DNA from 2 places in the Shewanella sp. 11B5 genome. Region 1 is predicted to be linked to the other one. Evidence: predicted binding sites of a transcription regulator. Region 1 holds the regulator's gene; the other holds the start of a gene.
What was found. The regulator FliA, encoded in region 1, starts transcription of late flagellar genes. The targets are predictions, from matches to a motif close to CTAAAGNTNNNNNNNNNNNNGCCGATA.

Region 1 (3,834 bases):
TTAGAATCATTTTCACTATGTAGCATAAACTGCTGAACATCATGACAAAGCGACTTAAACTCACCCATTTCAATGTCACGACGCATCAATTTATCCCACATTGGCGTCACTGATTGTATATTGCTAATGATGGTATCGGCCAAAGGCAGACATTCTTCAACTGCATCCATAGTTTTATTTGCAGCTTGTTCTGTCATGTCGATAACATAGTTCAATCTTTCTTTAGCATCTGGTATTTCAGTATTAGCTAATTCAGATAAACGGTTATCAACTTGAAAATCTTTTAGTGCGCTATGGAGTTGTCGAGTTAGCTTACCGACTTCTTCAAAAAGCTCACGCTGCAATGGCGTAGCAAGCTCTCTGATCATTTCATCGGCTTTATCTTGTTGACCCAAGGTAAGCAATTCAACAAGTTCTTGGGCCTGTTCGAGGGTGATTAACCCCGATATTGATGCCTGCATGACTTATCCTTGCTTATGCGAGTCGTTCAAAGATTTTATCTAATTTTTCTTTTAACGTAGCTGCGGTAAAAGGTTTTACTACATAACCATTTACACCGGCTTGCGCGGCAGCAATAATCTGTTCACGCTTAGCTTCTGCAGTTACCATTAGCACAGGTAAATGCTTTAACGAATCATCTGCACGGATTGCTCTAAGTAAGTCAATACCTTGCATTCCAGGCATATTCCAGTCTGTTACCACAAAATCAAAATCGCCTTTTTGTAACATAGGTAGGGCTGTTGAGCCATCATCTGCTTCTTGGGTATTATTAAATCCCAAATCTCGCAACAAGTTCTTAATGATACGCCTCATTGTTGAAAAATCGTCAACAATAAGAATCTTCATATTCTTGTCCAAGGTTTCCTCCGGTGAGCTGACACTCGTTTGCTCTAGATAAGTTATTATTCTTGTGTCCAATGCTTGAGCTTCGCTTTTAATCTGAGCATTGCCTGACTTAATATCTGGCTTACTCGCGATTCGCTAACTTCAAGGATGGCACCGATTTCTTTTAAATTTAATGCTTCGTCGTAATATAACGACAACACTAATGCATCTCTTTCTGGCAATGTCTTAATTGCTTCAACCAATGCAGATTGGAATTGAATTTCAGCAAGCGAGTCAAAGGTTTCATCTGGTGATTCGTTATCTGTGATTAACACATCTTGCGAAACACCAAGATCTTCTATGCCTATGATTTTACCAACAGAAACATCATTTAAGATATGATGGTACTCATCGAGCGACATATCAAGTTTTTCAGCAATTTCTGTATCGTTGGCATCTCTTCCAAGCAGTTGCCCCAATTCATCAATTGCATGTGCTACTAGACGATTATTACGATGAACTGAGCGCGGAACCCAGTCACCACGGCGAATTTCATCAATCATTGCACCACGAATTCTGATGCCAGCAAAGGTTTCAAACTTAGCCCCTTTACTGTTATCAAATTTAGAAGAGGCCTCAAGTAAACCCATCATCCCTGCTTGTAATAAATCATCAAGTTGCACCGATGCTGGTAATCTTGCCAGCATATGATGAGCAATTCTTTTTACCAACGGTGCATACTGTTCAACAATAGACGTTTTGTTATCGAACTGAGTATACGCTGCGGCTTTATTCACTCGTTCTTCCTTCTTGTATCGGCTTACGTTGTACAAGACGTTCAACAAAAAATTCTAAATGACCACCAGGCTGTTGTGGAACTGGCCAAGTCATAATTTTGTTGGCTAATCCATGATAAGCAATAGCTGAAGGAGACTTAGGATACGCTTCAACAACTAACTTTTGCTTACGAACAGCTTTACGTAAATTTTCATCAAATGGTATTGTTGCCACTAATTCTAAAGCAACATCTAAAAATCTATCAGTCACTTTACTGAGTTTAGCAAATAATTCCATACCTTCTCGAAGACTACGAACCATATTTGCCACAATTTTGAAGTGGAACACACCATGTTCACGACTTAATATTTTAATTAGCGCATAAGCATCAGTAATTGATGTTGGTTCGTCGCAAACGACTATCAATACATCCTGTGATGCACGAGAAAAACTCAGCACCATGTCTGAAATACCCGCGGCAGTGTCTACAATTAAAATGTCGAACTGAGTACGCATTTCACTAAATGCACGGATAAGTCCAGCGTGTTGCGCTGGCGATAACTCAACCATCGCTTGAGAACCCGATGTGGCAGGAACAATACCAATACCTTTAGGTCCGCGTACAATGATGTCATCTAATTCGGCATCTCCAGACAAAACATGAGATAAATTTTTCTCAGCACGTATCCCAAGCATGACATCGACGTTGGCTAAACCTAAATCGGCATCAAGCACTAATACGCGTTTGCCTTTTTCAGCTAGTGCTACCGCAGTATTAATTGACACACTGGTTTTGCCCACTCCGCCTTTACCACCGGATACGGCAATTACTTTAACTTTATCGTTATTTGGTTGATTCATCATACGTAAACCACTTGCTTGATCCCGAGTCATATCTTTACTCAAATGCATAGGCTGTGTCATTAGACCACACTGTGTCTTGTGACGATTGTTGTTCTGTTTCATTTAACGCCGCGAGAGCCTTCTTAGCCAACTCTAACGTATCTGCCACTTTCATGTCCTCAGGAACACGTTGACCGTCAGTAACATAGCTCAATGGTAACTCATTTTGAATCAATACGCTCAATGCACCTGCAATTGATATCGATTCATCTAACTTTGTTAAAATCGCACCGGCTAATGGAATTCGTTTAAAATGTTCTACAGCATCTTGTAACACACGACGTTGGCCAGTCGCTGATAAGACTAAGTAGCTCCGTATTGGGATCCTACTATTTGCTGTTAAATTGTCTAATTGCTGATATAAGCGCATATCACGCTGCCCCATACCTGCCGTATCAATTAATACTAACTTACGATTTCTAAATTGATATAAAATTTGTTCTAATTCGGTTAAATCATGTGCTTGCTTAACCGGACAGCCCATTATTTTGCCATAAGTCGCTAATTGCTCATAGGCACCAATACGATAATGGTCAGTGGTAATCAATGCTACCTGCTCTGGGCCATGATGGGCGGCAAATCGAGCGGCTATCTTAGCTAAAGAAGTTGTTTTACCGACACCAGTTGGACCAACAAACGCCACAACACCACCGCGTTTGACAATGTCATCGCCTTGATTATCGAGTAAATTGGCTAAACTTTGTGGTAAAGCTCTTACTAAATCTGCTGGGGTGTAGTGTTGACTTAACCCAGCTAGTTTAGCAGCAACTGCTGGAGAAAACTCTGCTGCAATCAATTTACTTTCTAACATTGCGCCGACAGGATCGGTACGCTTTTTTTGGTCTTTCATCAACGATGAAACTTGATGGGTCAATAAGTTACGCAATGAAGCCATTTCTTCGCGCAGTGCATCCATATCAGCAGATTGATTTTTATTGGTTTTTTTAACTTGCTCTGGTGCCGCTTGCGATTGAAAAGTTGATGCTGGTTTAGCAGATTTTGCCCCTTGTAATTGGCGGGCCCATTCTGGTAAATCTGGTTCATCTTGGCTCACAGACATTTGTTGTGTCATGCGATTATGTTGTTTTTGGAGTAATGCTTGTAAAGAATCAGCCTCAGGAGGTGGGTTCACCTTTGATTGGGCTTTCATGGCAGGCTTAGTGCCTAATGACACTCGATCGTCACTGACATCCATAAAACCAGTTGTCGGCGCTTGTGATGCGATGGCAGCTTTAGGTTCATCATAATCTACAGCAGCGACAATTTCGATTCCGCCAGTGACTTTTTTATTTGACATAATGACAGCGTCAGAACCCAAGGTTTCTTTTA
Region 2 (3,909 bases), on a different contig from region 1:
TACACGTGATTTTTGCAATAGTGTAGCATTACGGCGTTACTGTTAAGGCTTAGGTGTTTTTATGCCAAATTTACAATGTAAAATGAGTGCGTTGAATAAAATTATTTAATCGTTATAATGCGACTTGTTTTAGGGGAGTAGCTAATCTTGTTTTGCTGTTATGGCATACAAGATGTCTGTATCAACATAATTGGCCTCATGCCATGGTGCAGACAGTAACACACTGTAAATCAGTGATTTTACCAAGCGAGACCTAAGCACAGTAACTGCATCAAGGGGTATGCGGTGGCTTGTGCTTAGTTGTCATTTACCCCTAGGAATATCACATTGGAAGCTTTATTCGCCTCAACTCTCACAGTTGCCATCGCTGAAATAGGCGACAAAACTCAATTATTAGCTTTACTGCTCGCGGTGAGATTTAGCAATAAAACCGCTATTATCTCAGGCATTTTGCTTGCCACATTATTAAATCATTTTCTTGCCGCATGGTTAGGTCAATGGGCAATTGCATGGATTGATCCACAATGGGCGACCTATTTGGTGGCAGGGTCATTTTTTGCTATTGCACTATGGGTCCTTATACCCGATAAAATGGATGATGATGATAATCGCTTCTATAAACTCGGTGCTTTTTCTGCAACGTTTATTTTGTTTTTTATTGCTGAAATAGGGGATAAAACTCAAATTGCGACGGTGGTCTTAGCGGCAAAATACCAAGCACTGACATGGGTTGTCATCGGCACGACATTGGGAATGTTAATTGCTAATGTCCCCGTTGTGCTGGCTGGGCATTTTAGTGCTAACAAATTGCCCATGAAACTGATTCATCGCGGTTGTGCTGTGTTGTTTGCGCTACTTGGGGTCGCTACATTGCTGTGGTAAAAGGAGGTTCCATGTCCGATAACCAAGTTTTTGATGCAGATACTGCCTGTGGGTTGCCCTAGGTTGTTGCCATTGCTTTTTTGTGCAGTCCGGCACACACTTCATTTTATGATTGGTTAAAATGTAAGCATGCATAGCTTTATGGATAGGCGCGTGCATGTAAATGTGTAATCGCATAGTAAACGGATAGTAAAGGAGTCACGATATGGATATGAAGAAACATGGTTTATCGATAGGCATAAACCGAATTGAAAGTGTGTTTTTTGTGACATTAAAAGCCATTGGTACATTAACCCACGAAGACTATCTCGTCATTACCCCTATGCTAGAGGGGGCATTAAGCCAAGTTGATCAGCCTAAAGTGAGTTTATTTCTTGATGCTACCGAGCTTGACGGCTGGGACTTACGCGCCGCTTGGGATGATTTAAAGCTGGGATTAAAGCACAAATCTGAGTTTGAAAGAGTGGCCATTTTGGGCAATAAAGATTGGCAAGAATGGGCGGCCAAAATTGGTAGTTGGTTTATTGCTGGTGAGATAAAATATTTCGAAGATGAAGATGACGCCTTGAAATGGCTTCGATATTAATATGATGTTCAAGCTCAGTTGCTCTCGAACGATGCAAAGGTCTTTAGCGTTGTGATGGCGTCATTAGCCCTAGGAACAGATTTTCTAGGGCTTTAACCATTTATGCCGTGGTATTAACATTATGACCACTGTTGCCAACGGGCTGCGGTGCAGGTGGCTGAGCCGCTTCAATGAGTTGTAATGCCATTTGACCTTCAATTTTTTGCTGTTCTTTAGCCATTACGGCCACTTTTAAGCTGCTGCCAGAATCAATTGTTGTTGGCATTGAAGACGGTGAATTAATACTAATTGACATGGTTAACCTTAATATAAAGTCGGATGGTAATAATATATCGGCTGAAAATCAAAATGCTTGACTCATTTTTGTTAAAAAGCATTCGTTGGAATTTTTTGATTATAGGTTGCGCACAACCAATGTTATAATTAGCTCATATTATTGGTTAGTGGAGTGAAGCCTATGTCTAGTAAAGCGCTTACTGAGTCTCAATTACCTTCAGCGCAAAATCCGCTAGCACTTGAAAACCAAGTGTGTTTTTCATTGTATAGTGCGACTAATGCGATGATCCGTGCATATCGACCATTATTAGATGAGTTATCGCTGACTTATCCGCAGTATCTAGTGATGATGGTACTTTGGAAAGAGCCGGGGATCAGTGTTAAAACCTTAGGTGAAAAATTACATCTTGATTCTGGAACATTAACACCCTTGCTAAAGCGTCTAGAAAGCAAAGGCTTAGTGAGCCGTAGCCGTAGTGAATTAGATGAACGCGTGCGAGTGTTACATGTTACTGAGCAAGGCCAACAATTACATCAGCAAGCGTTGAGTATTCCTGAACAGATGCGTTGTAAAGTGGGTGGCACTATTGAAGACTTACAACAATTAAAGCAACTGTGTGATCAAGCATTTACCATGTTAAATTCCGGAGAGGCGAGCAGCTGTGAAATGTGATTATTTTGAGCGTGGCGATTGTTTGTCATGCCGCAATATTCAACTACCTATGGTTGAGCAAGTGAGTGTAAAGCAACAACAGTTAATCGATTTGTTTCGTGGCATTTCAGTTAAGCAATGGCTAGCGCCGATATTAAGCGCAGAATCAGGTTTTCGTAATAAAGCCAAAATGGTCGTTTTAGGTGCCGCTCACAAACCTATTTTAGGTTTGGTTAATCCTAAAGGGGAGCCGGTCAGTCTATGTGACTGTTCGTTATACCCTAAAGATATGCAATTATTGTTACACCGTTTAGAACGATTTGTGCAGCAAGCTGGTATACCGCCTTATCGGGTCGATAAAAGCAAAGGCGAGCTAAAATTTATTTTACTGACTCGCAGCCAAAGTAGTGGCCAGTTTATGCTGCGTTTTGTATTACGCAGTGATCAAGCCATCGTGAGAATTGAACGAGAATTACCTCAATTATTACAAGAGTTTCCCGAAATCACCTTAGTCTCGGCCAATATTCAGCCAATCCACATGGCGATTCTTGAAGGCGAAAGGGAAATATTTTTAACGGAAACGACACGATTAGAAGAACAACTTAATAATGTACCGTTGTTCATACGGCCAAAAAGCTTTTTTCAAACGAATCCTGAAGTCGCCGCCCAGTTGTATCAAATAGCGAGGGAGTGGGTTACTGAATTTAAACCGAACTATATTTGGGATCTATTTTGTGGCGTCGGTGGATTTGGGCTGCATTGTGCTGACAGCAATATCCGTTTAACTGGGATTGAGATCGAATCTGAAGCAATAGAATGTGCCATCTTGTCAGCAACTAAACTAGGGTTTACCCAAGTGGATTTTAGCGCACTTGATTCAACTCATTTTGCCAAAGAACAATCTGCTCAAGATAAACCAGATCTTATTATTGTAAATCCACCTCGGCGCGGATTAGGAAAATCATTATGCGACTCACTGAGTGAGTTTGCACCTAAAGCAATCGTGTATTCTAGTTGTAATCCACACACCTTAATGAGCGATTTAGAGTACATTACGGGTTATCAAATAACCAAAGTTCAAATGTTTGATATGTTTCCTCATACTGATCATTTTGAAGTATTGGTTATGCTAGAACAGCTGTAATAGTCTTTGCTATCAATTAAGGTATTTTAAAAATCGTAATTAAGTACTCGTTTGGTGTCGCTAAGTTATGGGCTATATCGAGCAAAGGTAGCAGTTAGATAGTGGTGTATGTTGTCATCATAAAAATGTCATCTTAATGTCATAACATTGTTTATTAACATAAAAAAGGTACTAGGACGATGTGGCAAATTTTCAGTCGCTTTTTAGCGTTAGGGTTAATCAGTTTCGGTGGCCCTGCGGCTCACATAGGCTATTTTAGAAAAGCATTTGTTGACGACTTACAATGGCTAGATGGTAAACAATATTCAAGTTTTGTTGCTCTTAGTCAGTTTATGCCAGGGCCAGGCTCAAGCCAGATAGGGTTTGCAA

Region 2: a site for FliA is predicted at 1,799-1,825, ahead of CXF78_RS13590 (cytoplasmic protein). Genes of this name have one in related genera too.

What each region holds. Positions count from the first base shown of each region.
Region 1 covers NZ_PJAP01000442.1:87-3,920, forward strand. The annotation lists partial or broken gene CXF78_RS10285 (protein phosphatase CheZ) at 1-461, opposite strand, end outside; gene cheY (chemotaxis response regulator CheY) at 475-858, opposite strand; gene CXF78_RS10295 (RNA polymerase sigma factor FliA) at 903-1,622, opposite strand; gene CXF78_RS10300 (MinD/ParA family protein) at 1,615-2,496, opposite strand; gene flhF (flagellar biosynthesis GTPase FlhF) at 2,501-3,834, opposite strand, start outside.
Region 2 covers NZ_PJAP01000584.1:50-3,958, forward strand. The annotation lists gene CXF78_RS13580 (TMEM165/GDT1 family protein) at 328-882, shown strand; gene CXF78_RS13585 (SpoIIAA family protein) at 1,088-1,468, shown strand; gene CXF78_RS13590 (cytoplasmic protein) at 1,569-1,763, opposite strand; gene CXF78_RS13595 (transcriptional regulator OhrR) at 1,926-2,417, shown strand; gene rlmC (23S rRNA (uracil(747)-C(5))-methyltransferase RlmC) at 2,407-3,540, shown strand; partial or broken gene CXF78_RS13605 (chromate transporter) at 3,720-3,909, shown strand, end outside.